Regions from separate parts of the Microbulbifer sp. CnH-101-G genome, predicted to be linked through region 2. Evidence: predicted binding sites of a transcription regulator. Region 2 holds the regulator's gene; the other holds the start of a gene.
The links. Region 2 encodes sigma-54, which starts transcription at its own class of promoters, with help from an activator protein. Its sites were predicted from a motif close to TGGCACANNNNTTGCNNT; they were not measured.
Positions count from the first base shown of each region.

Region 1: a site for sigma-54 is predicted at 3,840-3,857, ahead of ACJJID_RS18015 (RtcB family protein). Genes of this name have one in related genera too.

Region 1 is NZ_CP174292.1:4,051,760-4,061,311, reverse strand. Features, by position in the region: gene ACJJID_RS18025 (RNA 3'-terminal phosphate cyclase) at 453-626, opposite strand; gene ACJJID_RS18020 (slipin family protein) at 742-1,902, opposite strand; gene ACJJID_RS18015 (RtcB family protein) at 2,527-3,756, opposite strand; gene rtcR (RNA repair transcriptional activator RtcR) at 4,004-5,611, shown strand; gene ACJJID_RS18005 (C13 family peptidase) at 5,677-7,164, shown strand; gene ACJJID_RS18000 (TSUP family transporter) at 7,223-8,002, shown strand; gene ACJJID_RS17995 (DUF885 domain-containing protein) at 8,108-9,552, opposite strand, start outside.
Region 2 is NZ_CP174292.1:2,816,304-2,825,855, forward strand. Features, by position in the region: gene lptC (LPS export ABC transporter periplasmic protein LptC) at 1-69, shown strand, start outside; gene lptA (lipopolysaccharide transport periplasmic protein LptA) at 56-613, shown strand; gene lptB (LPS export ABC transporter ATP-binding protein) at 700-1,425, shown strand; gene ACJJID_RS12445 (RNA polymerase factor sigma-54) at 1,619-3,076, shown strand; gene hpf (ribosome hibernation-promoting factor, HPF/YfiA family) at 3,258-3,548, shown strand; gene ptsN (PTS IIA-like nitrogen regulatory protein PtsN) at 3,552-4,013, shown strand; gene rapZ (RNase adapter RapZ) at 4,145-5,005, shown strand; gene ACJJID_RS12465 (HPr family phosphocarrier protein) at 5,026-5,295, shown strand; gene mgtE (magnesium transporter) at 5,402-6,769, shown strand; gene yjgA (ribosome biogenesis factor YjgA) at 6,834-7,343, shown strand; gene msrB (peptide-methionine (R)-S-oxide reductase MsrB) at 7,505-8,038, opposite strand; gene ACJJID_RS12485 (YhdP family protein) at 8,146-9,552, opposite strand, start outside.

The DNA.
Region 1 (9,552 bases), 1.2 Mb from region 2:
GATTACCTGGCCCTTGGGAGGACACTTGTATTCGCTATAAATGCTCATCCAGCCAACTACAAAGCTTACTAATTTGAGCCAATTCACGCTGGCCAACATGTGCCGGAATATTTACAAAACTCGCTAAGGCTTTACAGCGCAGTGATTCGCACCTCTCAGTCAGGTCCAGTTTCAACAGGGAGATAAGAGGCTGGATACGTGCGCGCCAAGAACCACCACCAGCAGGATGAAAGATAGAATAATGTAGCCCCAATTCCACTCCCGCACCCATTCGAGTTAACAGTGGTAAAAGACCAGTTTAATAAAGTCGAAACTAGGCGCCTTTTTATTATGGATACCCCCTCCAAACACAGTTCACTAATGCCATCTGCAAATAAAAGTGGCAAAAGAACTGCTTGCAATACCAAACTGGTGCCGCCGGTTGATCCAATCGGAAAATGATATTCACCAGATTACACCTTTCCCGGAATGAACATCACTTCTGCAGCACCCAGCTTCTCGCCTGTGACTTTGGCATTGCTAATCGTTTTTGCTGCTCGCATACAAGTTAAATGCTGGCGTAAAAGCCCAGGTTTTTTGCGGCCTGCGCGGATGTTTTTAATGCGAATCGGTATTCTCAGGCACAAGGACAAAGTAAGGGAATTCCGTAATATCTGTCCGCCACCCTCCCCCTGGGCGACGTCTATCTAAATCGCTAATCAATCCCTTCATTACCATTAAATAATTCTGTTATTTTTTTCATTAAGCAGTTGAAAGCAGTTTCACCAAGCTCTTTTGCACGCCATCAAGTCCACCATACACCGATATTTTATCGATGCGTGCACTGACTTTTTCTAAGGATTCCAATTCTTTTAGACGCAGTAATGTAGGATTGTTATCCATCATCTTGGCAGTGTTATGCAGGGAGCGCATAGCCTGGGTCTCTTCACGTCGCTTTATTAAATTCGCTTCAGACTCCTTCTGCGCTTCCACTACCTGATTGAGAATCATCTTCATATCGCCAGGCAAGATAATATCTTTCACTCCGACACTGACAATCTCAATACCGTAATGCACTAGTTTTTTATGGATAGCCGTTGCAATAACAATATTCAGCCGATCTTTATCTGCCAATAAACTATCCAGAGTCTGGGTACCCACCGCTTCACGCAGACTTAATTGTAATTCACGATAAATATGGTTTTTATAATCACTGAGTTTTAATGCCACCCGTTGTGGATCTGTAATCTTGAAGCTGCCACTTAGGTTAATGCGCAGGCTAACTCTATCTTTGGTTAGAATTTCCTGGCCACTTACTTCTACAGTTTGCAGGCGCATATCTATCAATTTCACTGCGATAGAGCGATTGTATTTCCAAAATCCATAGCGACCCGGCTGCAGCGCTTTCTCCAATTTACCATTGACAATTAAAAGGCCCACATGCTCATCGGGGACTTCGTTATAGCTTACCGCTTGAGCAGCAATGCGTATTTGGCTTGCGCAAGCACCACGACCGAGGAGCCCCAGTACATTGTCATCGATGGTATATTCCCTGGAAATATCCATAATACCTACACGAACCGCTTCCCCCCCTTTCCATACGGCACGGTAACTACCAGGGGGAAGGATATCCACCAGGTGACCATCCCGATAGAAAAGTCCAACTTGTTGATCAGACAGCTCGTAGGACTGTAAATATTCACCTAACAAATCGCCATAAGTATTCAGTAGGAACTTTGCCTTGATCGCATCAAAAACCACATCGGTAATATCATAGGTTTCCACCCGTACATCACCGGAAAGCAGCCAGATACGGTGGCGCCCTGGTGGCAGCACCCTTTCAAATCGACTGCGGCGAAACAGCAGTGCTCGCTCGTTATCAGCCACATTGACAATCTTCCATATTTTAAAGAGAGACTTCATTTCTCCGATCTCTTATCTTTTTATTCCTTTGGGTGGGGCCCACTCGATCACAGGGTAGCCCAACGCTTGTACACAATGGGAGCAAATTACAGCGGTTTTGCAAAATTCTTCATTCACCCATCCCGGGTAATGCAACCAAAATCCCTGGCTAAAATAGAATCAATGCAAATCCTATAATCCACTCGCACAACGCAAACCCACGCAAGGCGACACTGTCACCGGAGTGCCTTTGTGTTTGACCATTGATGCAAAATCCAACAGTCCATACCATAGACACAGTGAGCCCCAGATAGATTTCAACAAAGAGGGCTTCTTTGTGGGGACTCGAACCCCAGGCTCTCGCCTTCCCTTAAAGTCGCTTTCCAGGCGACGTGACTTTGACAGGAATCGAACCTGTAACAAACCGATTTAACGGTTGCTCTACCAATTGAGCTACAAAGTTAGCGTTTGAAGATTGCCCCAGTGGGTACACCTACCGCCAACGTCGGGGGTGCCAGGCCGGCATACAGAACCGGCTCCGCTGACTGGAACAAAACATTCAAACTTGTTTGCGGAGAGCCTGCCCTTTGGGCATAACTTCCGACATTCCTCACTACTAAAGGCCTTATTCGCGGCCAGCGCTGACTATCCTTTGACGCAGACTACCTGCTTGAGGGTGTAAACGATTTCCACCAGGTCTTGTTGTGCTGCCATAACCTTCTCAATAGGTTTGTAGGCCGATGGGGTTTCGTCGATCACACCTTCATCTTTACGGCATTCCACGTCGACAGTAGCTGCGCGATGCTCTTCCAGCGATACCAGTTTTTTCGCCTTGGTACGGGACATCACCCGCCCGGCACCATGGCTACAGCTGCAGAAGCTTTCTTCGTTTCCTAACCCCCGCACAATAAAAGACTTGGCCCCCATACTTCCGGGAATAATGCCCATTTCATCAACACGCGCCCTTACAGCGCCCTTGCGTGTTACCAGTACATCCTTGCCGTAGTGGTGCTCGCGGGAAACGTAATTGTGGTGGCAGTTGACCGCTTCCATACGCGCCTCAAAATCCATGCCCAGTGCCTGCTTCACCGCGCCGATAGTACGCGCCATCATGACTTCCCGATTGATACGAGCAAATTCCTGCGCCCATTCCACCGCCTGCACATAGTCATCGAAATGCTCGGTACCCTCAGGGAAATAGGCCAAGTCGCTATCCGGCAAATGAATATGCCAACGCTCCATATCCCGCTTGGCCTTCTCAATAAAGTAAGTGCCAATGCGGTTACCCACACCACGAGAACCGCTATGCAGCATCAGCCACACACTGCCGTGCTCATCGAGGCACATCTCAATAAAATGATTACCGGTGCCAAGCGTCCCCAAGTGATTGATATTGTTGGTATTTTTTAATACTGGGTGCTTCTCCTTCAGCAACTCAAACGGTGCTGCCAAAGGCGTCCAACCGGCTAGTGCATCATCTGGCGGATTCTCCCAGGCACCCTTATCCCGACCCCTGCCCCGGTGCCGACCAGTGCGGCCGTGGGGTACGGCGCGCTCAATGGCACTGCGTACACCCGCCAGGTTATCTGGCAGCTGTGCCGCCGTGAGGCTGGTGCGCACCGCCATCATGCCGCAGCCAATATCCACACCCACGGCTGCGGGGATTACCGCTCCCAGGGTGGGTACCACACTGCCAATGGTGGCGCCTTTGCCCAGGTGTACATCGGGCATTGCCGCCACCCACTTGTGGATAAAAGGCAACTGCGAAATATTTCTGAGTTGAGCCCTGGCTTCTTCTTCAAAGGGCACACCTAAGGTCCAGGACTTAATCGGTACCCCACCTGCCCGCATCACTTCATACGGCAATGGTTTCATCTCTCGCTCCTTTTAAATCTCATGAAACCGCTGAAATCTCGTGAAACCGCGTTATCACTTCATGGGTTTCTCTTGCCATTGATATAGCGAATTAGGTGCCAACTTTTAAAAAAACTTCTGAAAATCATGTAAGCCATTGTTTTTACTGGAAAAATAATTTCATGTGTAGATTTCTGAGGGAACCTTAGCTAAGTTGAAAACAATAGATATCTATCTTTTTAGATAGCTATTTATTATTTTAGATAGTATGAAAACAGTAGCTATCAGTATTCTCGGTACCACTAAGGATCGGCGCGGCAAAGGCGACAAGCGTTGGGACAAGTGGCGGCCCAATATCTCCATGTGTCAGCACGATGACCTGCTGATCGATCGGCTGGAACTCCTTTTCGACAACCATTCGAAGAACTTGGCAGACCAGGTCACCGAGGACATTGCACGTGTTTCCCCTGAAACAGAGGTGGTCCATCACCGGGTCAACTTCAATGACCCCTGGGATTTCGAGAGTGTGTACAGCAACCTGCTGGATTTCGCTCGCGATTACGCTTTTAAGCCAGACCGGGAGCAATACCTGGTACATATCACGACTGGCACCCACGTGGCCCAGATCTGCCTATACCTGCTCACAGAGGCCGGTTATTTCCCTGGGCGCCTGCTGCAAACTTCTCCTGCACATAAAAACAGTAACTTGCCGGGTCAGTACCAGATTATCGATTTGGATCTATCCAAGTACGACCAGATTGCCTCACGCTTCCAGCGAGAACACCAGGAGGGCACCACCTACCTGAAAGGCGGCATTGAGACGAATAATCTCGCCTTTAATCAGATGATCGAGCAGTTGGAGCAGGTCTCTATCCGCTCCGACGCGCCCATTCTGATTACAGGACCGACGGGAGCAGGAAAATCGCAGCTGGCCCAGCGTGTCTATGAGTTACGCAAGCAACGGGGAAAATTGGAAGGGGGCCTGGTCGCGGTAAACTGCGCCACCCTGCGCGGCGAGAATGCCATGTCCGCCCTATTCGGCCACCGCAAAGGTGCCTTTACCGGCGCCACCACTCACCGCCCTGGGCTATTAATGGAGGCGGACAAAGGCCTGCTATTTCTGGATGAAATCGGTGAGTTGGGACTGGACGAGCAGGCGATGCTACTACGAGCCATAGAGCACAAGCGCTTTATGCCCTTCGGCTCAGACAAAGAAGTGAGCAGTCACTTCCAGTTGATCGCCGGTACCAACCGGGATCTTGTACAGCTCAGCCGCGAGGGCAAGTTTCGCGCAGACCTGCTGGCTCGTATCGACTTATGGACCTACTGCCTACCTTCCCTGCGTGAGCGCATTGAAGACCTGGAACCCAATATCGACTTTGAGCTGGAGGCTTTTTCCAGAAAGTCCGGCTATTTGGTGAGCTTCAATAAAGCGGCACGGGAGAGGTACCTCAACTTTGGCCGTTCAGCAGAGGCCAGCTGGTCTGCTAACTTCCGCGATCTTAATGCCAGTATCCTGCGTATGGGCACTCTTGCCGATGGTGGGCGCATCACCACTGAAGTGGTGGAGGAGGAAATCCAGCGGCTGCGCTTCAAGTGGCAAACCCCAAATAATAATGGAGCATCGCTACCCTTTGCGCGTATCGAAGAGTTATTGGGCCCCGGCAGTATTGAACAAATGGATTACTACGAGCAGATCAAACTAGCTGGGCTAATCCGGGTATGTGAGGAATCCAATTCCATGGCAGAAGCCGGTCGCAAACTATTCCAAGTGAGTCGCGCCACCAAAAAATCCAATAACGATTCTCACCGGGTACGCCAGCTGTTGGATAAATATGGGCTCAAGTTCGAGCAACTACATCTAACAACTACATAAAGCCTAGAGCCCTGTTGGCGCCATTTTGTTAATCTCACTCCAGAGCACCAATGATGGATCACGGAATGAGATACGCTTACCTAACCCCGCTTCTTTTCCTTCTTAGCGCCTGCGAGCCAACACAGTTTGCAGGCGGCACCGCCCTGCCAGATGGTTCCGTATACAAAGGCGACTTACAAAACAGCTTTTTCCATGGCCGAGGCCAGTTGCAGTGGCCCAATGGCAATCATTATCGCGGGGAATTTCACAATGGCCTCATTAGTGGTCAAGGACTACTTACTGAAGCGGATGGCTGTACTTATGAAGGTGAATTCCTCAATGGTGAGCCACACGGCAAAGGTCGCTATACCTGTAGCGAAAATGAATGGTCGGGGCATTTCATTGAGGGAGAGCTGCAAAACGGCACAGTAAAATGGAATGACGGTGAAGTGTATAGCGGTGAGTTTCTGGATTATTACCCGCACGGCGAAGGTAAGTTAACCACTGAAAATGGCAGCCATTATCAGGGTACCTTTGAAAACGGTTATTTAATTAAAGGAAGCTACTCAGATAGTGATGGCTATAGTTATACCGGCGGCTTCGAGTACGGCTCTTACTCCGGCGAAGGTAAACTAACCCAGCCCGACGGCACTATTATCCATGCCACATTCCGCTATGGGAAAGCTGAGGGTGAAGGAGTACAAATTAGTACGGATGCCGAAGGAAACACTATCGAACAATCTGGCTATTTCTCCGAAAATATATATTACCCCAGCGAAGATGCTTGGCGCACGCAGGCGAATATTCCCAGCGCCCAGGCGGAAACCCGCTTATATAGTGACAGTGATCGCTTACAAAACGCTATTGGCTCACTGGCACCACAGAGGCCTGGCGTGCGAGATGTGTATACATTACTAGTTGGTGGTGATGGCACCTCTCAGGTTTTTGCCAGGGAATTGGACTGGGTAGCAGAGCGCATAGATGAGGCCTTTGGTGTTGAGAAACGCGTGTTGCGTCTCAGCAATGGAGGCGGCTACAGCTTTCCTCTCGCCACGCGCACCAGTATTCAGGAAAGTCTCAATGCCCTTGATCAATTACTGGACCCACAAGAAGATCTATTGTTTGTACACCTTGTTAGCCACGGTGCTCGCAACGGCGATTTAAAAATCGCTGAGGGTAAAATGCCACTAATGGACTTGTCAGTGGCCGACGGAAAAAAATGGCTGGATAACCTCAATGCACAATACCAGTGGATAGTGATTTCTGCCTGCTATTCCGGCCAATGGGTTGAACCTTTAAGCACTCCAAATCGTATCGTATTCACCTCCGCCGCCGATAATAGAACCTCTTTTGGTTGCAGCGACGATTCCCAGCGTACCTGGTTTAGTGCTGCGCTCTATGGCAATGCTCTACAGCATGGAACAAAAGACCCCAAAGCTTGGTTCAATACAGCCAACCAAAAAGTCACTGAAATGGAAAAAGAACAGGGGATTGAAGAAGATTCTCACTCCCTACCCCAGCACTCCATTGGGGAAAATTTTCTGACATGGTGGAAGAAAAACCAAGATGGCTGAAATGACAAGAAGGTTATTGAAAGATAAATCTTAGTTACAGGCGAAAGGAGTTACTCATTTGGAGTTCGCAAGCTATTCCCTGGAACTGTTATCTGTTTTATTTTTGGTTGCCGTTATTGCCGGTCTACTCGATACATTAGCGGGCGGTGGCGGTTTGATAACAGTTCCCGCCCTGATTCTAAGTGGTGTACCGCCACTGTCTGCCTTAGGTACTAATAAATTACAAGGCAGTATCGGTACAGCAACAGCCACCTATATGATGATTAGGAGTAATAAAATAAGCTGGGACGGGATTAAAAAATTAATGCTATCTGCCTTTATTGGAGCAGCGTTTGGAACAATAATTGTTCAGCTTATCAACACTGAAATTTTGTCTTTTGTTATTCCTGTAGTGCTGTTATTTATTGCTATTTATTTTCTGATTTCTCCGTCTATGAATCAGAATAATGATGAGCCCAAGTTATCTAACAGAAAATATCAATATGGGATAATTCCATTCATTGGATACTATGATGGTATGTTCGGGCCTGGGACTGGGTCATTTTTTACTTTATCTGGTATTGCTTGCCGTGGACAAGATTTATTGACCTCCACCGCCATGGCAAAGCCTCTTAACTTCGCCACCAATTTAGCCTCTTTATTGGTATTTTTACTTGCAGGGCAAGTGGTGTGGATTATAGGCATCCTAATGATGACTGGGCAATTCATAGGTGCATGGATAGGGTCACACTGCCTTTTTAAAATTAGCACTGCCTATTTAAGAGGGGTAGTCGTTTTTATGTGTAGCGGGATGCTAATAAAGTACGCCCACGCTATGGGGTGGATAGATTTTACTTGAAAACAAGCTGACTTTTCGCGTGAATAAATAGTTTGTTAGGGATGCGTCAGCTTCTACTTACAATCCCGCTCTAACAATTTAGAGCGGGATTGTAAAAACGATACTTTAAGAGCCTTTCTGCTCTGTAATAAACCGCTGCATCTGCTCTTCCAACATGGAAAGCGGAAGGGCTCCATTTTTTAACAGTGCATCGTGGAAGGCGCGCAGATCAAATTTCTCTCCCAGCTCCTTTTCCGCCTGTGCGCGCAGCTGGCGAATCTTAATTTCCCCCATTTTGTAGGAGAGTGCTTGGCCCGGCCAGGAAATATAACGATCCACTTCTGCGCGTACATTCGCGGGAGATAGGGAGGTATTGCTGGAGAGGAAATCAAGCGCCTGCTGGCGAGTCCAGCCCTGGGAGTGGATTCCAGTATCAATTACCAACCGCGCAGCGCGCCACATTTCATAGCTTAGGCGGCCAAAGTGCTCATAGGGTGTCGTGTATATGCCCATCTCCTTACCCAAGCGCTCGGAGTAGAGTGCCCAACCTTCACCAAATGCACTCAAATACAGATCACGGCGGAAGTCCGGCACATTCTCCAGCTCCTGGGACAAGGCGCCTTGCAGGTGGTGGCCGGGCACCGCCTCATGCAGGGTTAAGGCAGGAAGCTCATACAGTGGGCGCTGATCCAGGCCGTGTGTATTCAGCCAATAGGCCCCACCACGAGTGCCACCGATGGCGGCAGGGTTATAGGAAGCGGTGGTGTAGTTGGGTGCGATTTCGCTGGGTACCGGAACCACTCCATAGGGCGTGCGTGGCAGCAGATTAAAAAACTCCGGTAATACATAGTCGATTCGCTTAGAGATATAGGCAGTCTCTTTTAGCAATTCTTCCGGGGTTTTTGCATAGAACTGGGGATCTGTACGAAGAAAATGGGTAAATTCTTCAAAGCTGCCTTTAAAACCAGACTCTTTGATAAGCGCTTCCATTTCCGCGCGAATACGCTTCACTTCGGCAAGGCCTGTGCGGTGGATTTCCGTTGGATCCATATCCAAGGTGACGTAATAGCCGATGTTGTGGCGGTAGTAATCCTCACCACCAGGTATTTGCTCGGCCCCGAGGGTTTCGCTGGCGGCTTTTAGGTAATCCCCCTCCAGAAAATTGGCTACACGGTCAAAAGCCGGAATGGCTACCTGTTCAATGGCTTTTTTGCCGGCATTGCGCAGGCGCTGCTGCTCTTCAGTAGTCATTGCATCAGGCATCTCGGTAAAGGGCTTATACAAGCTGCTTTTGGTTGGGTCTTTATAAACCTGGGCTCGCACCGTAGGGGCTATGCCTTGCACCACTATTTGGGGCAAAACAAAACCTGTGCGAATACCCTCGCGCATATTGGCAATATTCTCATCAAAGAAGCGGCCAAACTCGCGGATACGGGCGATATAATCCTCGTAATCCGCGACACTGGTCATCGCCAGGCCACTGTGCGCATCCAGGGCTGTGCCGAAAAAACTGGAGAAGGTATTCAGCGGTATACGCTTCAAGAATAACTGATTGGCCTCGATAGAATTTT
Region 2 (9,552 bases):
CGCGCTTACCTGAATGAAGACCGGATGGAAATCCTATCCGACGTAAAGAGCATCTATGACACTGACTAAATACCGCCACTTGCTAAGAATCTCCGCTATTACCGCACTAGCGCTCATAGCTTCAACGGCTGTTGCACTGCCAGAAGATCGCCAACAGCGGATCAATATCAGTTCTGATGCCATGAATGCCGGCCTCAACAATAACTTGGTGGTATATAGCAACAATGTTGTTATCACTCAGGGTTCGCTGAAAATTCAGGCTGACCGCGTCGAGGTTTACTTCACTCCAGAAAAAGAAATCAGTCGCGTCATAGCCGTAGGCAAGCCCGCGCATTTCCAACAAAAGATTCTTCAGGGTGAAAATCCCGTCAAAGCTAGAGCCCAGCGTATTGTTTACCAGGTGAGCTCTGAGGAACTGCAGCTCACAGGCAAGGCCCATGTTGACCGTGAGGGCAATACGCTGGCCGCAGAAAAAATTGACTACGATCTCTCTACCGAACAAATGAGCGCCAAGGGGCAAACCGGTAAGGGGCGCGTAGAAATGACATGGAAGCCCGAGAAAAAAGAGAACACGCAAGGCGCCAGTGATAACCAAGGGCAGCAAGCCCCCTAACTTTCACTCAAGCGCTAAGCAACAGATATTATTTGCACCGGCGGGCACCACTCTGCCCGCGGCATGGATAGATTTCGGTACACACTATGCCAACGCTCAAAGCGTTACACCTCGCGAAACAGTATAAAAAAAGAAAAGTTGTCCAGGATGTCACCGTCAGTGTTTCCAGCGGGCAGGTTGTCGGGCTTCTAGGCCCTAATGGCGCCGGTAAAACCACCTGTTTTTATATGATTGCCGGGCTGGTTCAGGCCGATGCAGGTAGGGTGATGATCGACGATGAAGATATTACCCGGCTGTCCATGCACGGGCGCGCACGCAAAGGCATCGGCTATCTTCCCCAGGAAGCCTCGGTATTTCGCCGCCTGAGCGTAAAAGACAATATTCTCGCCATCCTTGAAACCCGCAAAGACCTCTCACGAGCCGAGCGACAGCAACAGGCTCAAGCCCTGCTTGAGGAATTTAACATTACCCATATTGAGCAGAGCTTGGGCATGGCACTCTCTGGGGGCGAGCGCCGCAGAGTAGAAATTGCCCGCGCCCTGGCCACCAACCCCAGCTTTGTCCTGTTAGATGAACCTTTTGCCGGCGTGGATCCCATATCGGTAAACGATATCAAAGAAATCATCCGCCACCTGCGGGATCGAGATATCGGAGTACTCATTACCGACCACAATGTGCGCGAGACCCTCGATATTTGCGAGACCGCCTACATTGTCAGCGAGGGCCACATCATCGCTGAAGGCACACCAGAAGATGTTCTTGCCAACCAGCAGGTTCGGGAAGTTTATTTAGGACATGAATTTACCATTTAAGATGAAACGGCAATATCTATCCTTAAATTCTTCAATTTGAGCTTAATCCCTCATGCTTCAGCCGCTTCGAGTCTAACATCTATCACCGGGTCGGCACGTTTATTGCTTGTAATAAATTAGTGGGAGGGGTAGTCTGCGCCATCTTAGGACAAATTGATCTAAACACTGTCTTATCGGCCAGCGGCTCTCCACTATGAAGCAGTCACTCCAGCTCAAGCTCGGCACACAACTGACTATGACTCCCCAGTTGCAACAGGCAATCCGCCTTCTGCAACTGTCTACCCTCGACCTTCAGCAGGAGGTTCAGGCGGCGTTGGATAGCAATCCAATGCTGGAGGCGGATAGCGAGGAACAACCCTCAAAGGTGGAGAATGGCCAATCTCTGACTGAGCACGAGTCAGAGCGGGTGCAGGACAATACTTCACAAGCGACTGAGGAACGAGAGCTTGCTGAGGGGGACTGGGACCAGGCAATTCCCGACGAGCTTCCTGTCGACTCCCGATGGGATGATATCTACACCAGTCACAGCGGAAACCCAGAGCTGGATACCTCCAGCTACGAACGCAACTCCACCTCTGTCGACTTACAAGCCCACCTGCGCTGGCAACTGAACCTGACCCCTTTATCCGAGCAGGATAAGTGGATCGGTGAAAACCTGATTGACAGCATAAGCCCCAGCGGCCTCCTGGGCACCTCAATAGAGGAGGTTGCCTCCTCATTAGCTGTAGATGAAGATGAAGTACTGGCAGTCTTAAAGGCCATCCAACAGTTCGAGCCTGCCGGCTGTGGGGCTCGGGACCTAAAAGAATGCCTGCAATTGCAACTGCAACAGTTACCGCCAACCACCCCCTGGCTCGACCAAGCGCAAAGCATCATTGAGAAACACTTAGACCTGCTCGGCAAAAGAGATTTTCGCCAGCTGAGTCGGCGCACACGCCTTAACGAGGCCCAGCTCGGCGAGGCCATTCGCCTCATCCAGACGCTAAACCCGAATCCGGGAGAGAGCTTTGGCGGGCAGGAGCCGGACTATGTGATCCCGGATATCATCGTTTCCCGCAAGGCCCTGCGCTGGCAAGTAGAATTGAATGGAGAGATCACTCCCAAGATTCGAATCAATAATCACTATGCCTCAATGGTTAAGCGTGCGGACAACTCGAGAGATAACAACTTTTTGCGGGACCATCTGCAAGAAGCTCGCTGGTTTATGAAGAGCCTGCAGAGTCGCCACGAAACCCTGCTGAAAGTCGCCAACTGTATTGTCGAAAAGCAGCAAGGCTTTTTTGAGGAGGGGCCAGAAGCCATGCGCCCCATGGTGCTGGCAGACGTTGCCGAGTCCATTGGCATGCACGAGTCCACCATCTCCCGGGTAACCACCCAAAAGTACATGCTCACACCCCGCGGTGTGTTCGAACTCAAGTATTTCTTTTCGAGTCACGTAAGCACAGACTCCGGCGAAGATGCCTCCTCAACCGCCATTCGCGCCCTGATCAAAAAGCTGATTGATTCGGAAACGCCACGCAAGCCGCTATCCGACAATAAAATTACCCAGGAACTAGACCAGCAGGGCATCAAAGTAGCCCGCCGCACAGTAGCCAAGTATCGCGAATCAATGGGTATCCCCTCCTCCAGTGAAAGGAAGCGCCTAGTTTAATTTGCCCATACCGGGCGCGACCCAAAAGGCGGAGCAAGTCATAACCTGGCGCCAGTTGCTACGTCTTCACAACCGAACTCCAAACTTTGAGTGTATCCTTCCATTCTGGGCCACTTCCTAGTAGGGTTGCGACCCGAAAGGAGGCTCGCCGTATTGTGATGCACCTGGTAAGGAGAAATCCATGCAGATCAACATTAGTGGTCACCACGTCGACGTTAGCTCACCAATGCGCAACTACTGTGAGAACAAGCTGGAAAAGCTCTCAAGGCATTATGACAACATAACCAACGCGCAAGTTATTCTATCTGTAGATAAATTGATCCAGAAAGCTGAAGCCCGAGTACATATCAATGGTCACGACCTCTGTGCGGGTTCGGAAGACAAAGACATGTACGCAGCCATCGATGCGCTTACAGATAAGTTGGACCGCCAACTGAAAAAACACAAAGAGAAGTTGCAGAACCACCGCTGAATTATGACACTGGAAGCTTTACTTTCTCCCCGCCTGAGCCTTTGCCACCTGGCGGGGAGCAGCAAAAAGAAATTGCTGCTCAATATTGCCCAAGCCATCGCCGAACAATATCCACAGCATGACTCCGACACAACATTCAACCAATTGATCGCTCGAGAGCGCCTGGGTTCGACGGGTATTGGCGAGGGGGTAGCCATACCTCACTGCCGCCTTCCTGGCTGTGAGCAACCTATTGGTGTGCTTTGCACAATCGAACCCGCCATAGATTTCGACGCTATCGATAGGCAACCTGTCGACTTACTCTTTGTCTTACTCGTCCCTGAAGATTCAGAACAACAACATCTGGATACACTGGCAGAAATCGCTGCGCTTTTTTCCAACAGCCAAGTCCGGGATAAGTTGAGAAAAGCCGACAGTAGTGATGAGCTCTACGCCCTAGCCATAGATTCTGCCGCAGCAGCCTGATTCTGGTTTTGTACTTTTATTCTGGTAACAACTGAGATTCTCCTGAATCACTCCTTAAATTACCGTTAGGAATAAAAACACCATTTCTCAAGCGATTAAATGGTATAAAGAGCTAAAAAGAGGGGGTCCCCATGCGCTTGGTCATTATCAGCGGCCGCTCCGGCTCCGGTAAAAGCTCCGCACTACAATTGCTCGAAGATGTGGGCTTTAACTGCATTGACAACCTACCGATCAGCCTGCTGCCCGAACTGATTAAGCGGGCCGAGCAACAAACCCCAAAGGGGAACACTCCCCTAGCCCTGGGAATAGACGCACGCAACCTCTGGCAGGATATTAAGCAGGCTCCACGTGTCATAGAAGCCTTGCGCAGCACGGGTGTCCAGTGTGACATTATCTACCTGGATGCCCGTGAACCTGTCCTGGTACAGCGATTCAGCGAGACTCGCCGAAAACACCCCCTCAGCAATGACTGCACCCACTTACTCGAGGCCTTAAAACAAGAAAGGGAATTGCTGACACCGATCTCAGCCATGGCGGATATGGTGATCGATACCAGCAGCCTTGGCCTACATGAGTTGCGAGAGCTAATTAAAAGCCGAGTGGTGGGCGAACACTCAGAGGGAATGGCAATCCTTTTTCAGTCGTTCGGCTTTAAATACGGCGTTCCCGTGGATGCCGACTTGATGTTCGACTTGCGCTGCCTGCCAAATCCCTATTGGGAACCCAGCCTGAGAAAAAAAACCGGATTGGACCCCGAAGTAGCCGAGTTTTTACGCTCCTATTCAAAAACCAACAAAATGGAAGCGGACATCACAGGCTTTTTAGAGAACTGGCTTCCCTCCTTCCAAGAGAGCAACCGCAGCTATACCTGTATTTCCATTGGCTGTACCGGAGGAAGGCACCGCTCGGTATACATGGTTGAGCAACTAGCCCGTACTTTTCTGCATAAATTTGGCAATATTCAAGTCCGTCACCGCGAACAACAGAGATAGTCGAAACACCGCAAGCCCCTATGCAAAAGCAGCGTCTCATCATCATTAACAAACTCGGGCTACACGCCCGCGCAGCCAGTAAATTTGCCCAGACCTCTGCCCGCTTCTCTTCAAATATCAAGGTGAACTGCGGAGACAGGTCCGTGGACGGTAAAAGCGTGATGGCGCTCATGTTGCTCGCCGCTGGCCAGGGTACTGAACTCGAGCTGGAGGTGGAGGGCCGTGATGAGAGCGACGCACTTAATGCCATCTGCACCCTGGTCTCTGAGCGCTTCGGTGAAGCCGAGTAGTTTGCAAAGGCAACCGGCAGTGGATAGAGTCCGCCATGGTATCAAAACGCCACAAACTTTCTGTGGCCTCTGCCCCCTAACCACCGCTGAGCAGTAAGGATTTATCGTGTCCAGCCCACCCCAAGCCGAAATCAAGTTCCGCGCGCAAAACCAGCTCAGTGAGTTGTTCGCCGCTCTCGATAGTGGTACCGGGCAGGAAGTCCGGCGCATGCTCAAGACCCTTACGCCCCAGAGCATTGCGCAACTGTTGGAAAGCTCGCCTCCGCGTATCCGCCAGGTTCTGTGGAATCTGATCGACCGGGATGTCGAGGGTGAGGTTCTGCAAGAGCTGACCGATGAGGTCCGCAGCCAGATCCTCGACACCATGGATACTGAGGAGATGGTGGAGATCATGGAGGGGCTGGACGCGGACGATATCGCCGATATCCTCCAGCAGCTCCCCGAGCGTGTCGTCTCGGAAGTCCTCTCGGCAATGAGCGAAACAGACCGCCTGCGGGTGGAAAGTGTTCTCGCTTACGATGAGAACACCGCTGGCGGCCTGATGGACACCGATACCATTTCGGTGCGGCCCAACCTGAGCCTGGATGTAGTACTGCGTTACCTGCGCCGTCATGAACAGCTGCCGGAGTCCACTGACAGTTTGTTTGTGGTCAATCGCCAGGGCCAATACATCGGTCTACTCCCGCTTTCCAAGCTTCTCACTACAGACCCATCCGTCACAGTTCGCGAGGTGGTCAATACCGATGTTGAGCCTATACCCGCAGATATGCGCGATACCGAAGTCGCCCGGCTGTTTGAAAAGTATGACTGGATCACCGCACCGGTAGTGGATGAGGACAACCGCCTACTGGGCCGTATCACCATCGACGATATCGTCGACGTTATCCGCGAGGGTGCCGATCACTCCCTAATGAGCATGGCGGGCCTCGATGAAGAAGAGGATACCTTTGCCCCGGTTAGGCGAACTGCCCGTAGACGCGCGCTTTGGCTCGGTATCAACCTACTTACTGCCCTACTGGCTTCCTGGGTCATCAGCCTGTTTCAGAATACGCTGGATAAAGTCGTTGCCCTCGCCGTTTTAATGCCCATCGTCGCGAGTATGGGCGGGGTGGCTGGCAGCCAAACACTCACCGTAGTAATCAGGGGTATGGCGCTGGGGCAGATTGGCAAGAGCAACCTCAGTTGGCTACTCTCGCGGGAACTCGGATCAGCAGCTCTAAACGCCCTACTTTGGTCCCTGGTGATGGGGCTGATCGCCGCGCTATGGTTTGACGACATTACCATTGCTGTCATCATTGTTGCCGCAATGGTCATTAATTTGATCGTAGCAGCGATGGCAGGGGCAATCTTACCGGTTGTATTGCGGGCAATACGAATCGATCCGGCACTGGCCGGTAGCGTCGCACTGACAACCGTTACCGATGTGGTGGGGTTCATGTCCTTCCTGGGCCTCGCCACCTGGCATTTTGGCTGAGAGGCAATACACTGCCTGCTCAAACAGAACCGGGGCAGCCCGGAACCTATACACGGAACTCCAGATGTACGAATACGACGATGAAGACCTGCCCAAGAGTAAGACGCAGGTAAAGCAGGAAATGCACGAGCTGCAGGCCCTGGGCAAGCAATTGACCGAGCTATCCAAAACCCAGCTCGCTGAAGTGCCCATCGATGAGGATATGCGCGAGGCAATCGATACCCTGGGACGAATCAAGTCTAACGAAGCGCGCCGCCGTCAAATGCAATATATCGGTAAACTGATGCGCAGTGCTGACCACAAAGCCATTGAAGCCGTACTGAATAAATTCAAAGAGCGAGATCAGCAACACCTACGCTTTGACAAGATGGCAGAAGACTGGCGCGGGCGCTTACTTGAAGAGGGCAACAGTGCCCAGGAAGCTTTCTTTGATCAGTACCCCCAGGTAGACCACCAACAACTACGTCAACTGGTGCGTGATTCCCTGCGCGAGATCAAAAATAGCAAGCCCCCCAGCAATCAGCGCAAGCTGTTCCGCTATTTGCGGGACTTTTTTATTCAGTCTTCACAGTAACCCAGCATCACTCTTGCACCGCTCGGGCGGCCTAGCACCGCCCAAAAATCTTTATATTGCAATATTGGCTAATACTAAAACCAATCTAGTCACCGATAAGTGCTGCTAGAAAAAGTCCATCCTTTTTAACCACCGCTCCAATTGGCTACAAGCCCAGTTGGTTACTGTTCAGGCCCCTGCGCAGGTTCAAAGTCCAGGGCCAGAGAATTCAAGCAGTACCTCAAGTTTGTCGGAGGAGGACCGTCCTTAAAAACATGTCCCAGGTGCTCACCGCACTTCGATAATACTTCTGTACGCCTGAGCCCCCAGCTGAAATCGTCTTTTAATACGATATTTTGCGGGTAGGCTACATCCCAAAAACTGGGCCAGCCTGTGCCCGATTTAAATTTGTGCTCGGAGCTGAATACCGGCAGACGACAACCTGCGGTAATGTAGACTCCTTCTTTTTCGTTGTATAACAACTTGCCGCTAAAAGCCCGCTCAGTATCCCCTTTCCAAAGAACTTTATATCGATCCTCAGGGAGTAATTGTTTCCACACCGACTTGGGAATCTGCTCCAGGCCTTTGCCCTCAGCGATACGAGTCTTAGCCTCTGCCACTGTCATATCTTGAACTCTCTGATCATCGGCCTCGGAGCAGGCCGATAAAACCAGGATTAACACCACTAGAAGCGATAGCGTCGAAGTCTTCACCATATTGCAAACTCCTGTCCTCATTAGGTATTACCTTAAAAGGTTAGAAAGCTGCGTTCACAGGCTTTCGGAGTCCTCCCCTCAGGCTTGTTAGCTCCATCAACAAGCGGTTAAGAGCCGGCTCCGTCAGCTAACGGAGGAGATGGGGTATGGCTGGAATCCGCCACTCCCTGCTCTTGTCTTGCCTCTTTTCCAGATGCCTCAGAGGCCGCCCCCTGACGCTCAGCGCCATCTCCATCAAAGAGTTTTTCAAAGCGCATCTGTGGATCGGCCCAGTCACCACTAATGCGATAACTGACGCTGGCCATTTTCTTCACCTGCTTTTTAAAGGCTTTACTGATGAGGTAAACGCCCGCCGCGGCCGGGAGTCCTCCGGCCAGTGCAGCAACCAAAGCGAGGTTATTACTTACCGGCAGGGTAGCGACTAGAGTCAAATCCAAATCTTCACGTACCAAATTCACCCGCCCAGCCATCTGCAGCTCACTGGTTGGCCCTTCCACCTGGATAGGTACTGCGATTAACAGCTGCCCATCTCCTTCGAAAACCACCTCACCGCGCACCCGGTCGAAAGCCATACCACTTTTGTAAAGGTCAGAGAAATCCAGGCGCAGGCGGCGCGCCCAGGTGTCGAAATTAAATAGCGACAATAATCTTAGGACGGTTGAGCCTGCGGTACCGGTTGAACGAAGGAAGCGACCATCGCGAATGTCTATTTTCAAATCTCCCGAGAACAAGCTGCCCCTGGCCATCGCCGGAGATCCATCCCAGCGCAATGCCGTATCAAAGGTAGCGGATTTACTCTCAATCAGCGGCTCATGCCCCATTTGACGCTGAATATCAGCCAGGTCATCGGCTGCCAGACGCCCGATAAATTGGGATGAATTGTTACCCTCAGCATCACGCATCCACATCAGCTGCGCTCCCAGGGCTTTTTCACCACCGCCACGCCCCTGTAACTGGAAACCGTGTACACTGCCACGAATATCACTCAACACCAAGCGCTCTTTAGATGGCCGCACTTCAAGGGACCAACGTCCAAGCTCTTCCTCGCCTAAGCGCAGACTTTCCGTACTGAAATCAATCGATGGCAAGCTCTGGAAGTTAAAGTTCGCCCAGGGGTCCACCGACTCTTCTGAAAGGGGCAGCTCAGAAGAAGCCTCCCCTGAAGCAGCCTGTTTTTTTTCAGGAGTGGGAAGACGCAGATGCGCCAATTTCATGCGGAGAGGCTTTTTCCCCCCTAGCGTTCCAGAGAGCCTCCCCGCCGCCATTTCGCTATCGAAATCCAACTGCCACTTGGCACCCACCCCTCGGCCAGTGACATGTATATGCTCAATTTCCGCAGTGCCCAACTGCAGGCGATCGGTGCTGAGATCAAGACTTACCGGTAAAGGACTGGATACCTTGGCCGTTGCCATCGCACTTTGGGAAGAAGAAGTTATTTTGTTCTGGCTATCGGTCTTCTCTGTAGGAATCTGTGACAGCGTTTGCCCAGACTGGCTAGAGGACTCAGCCCCTGC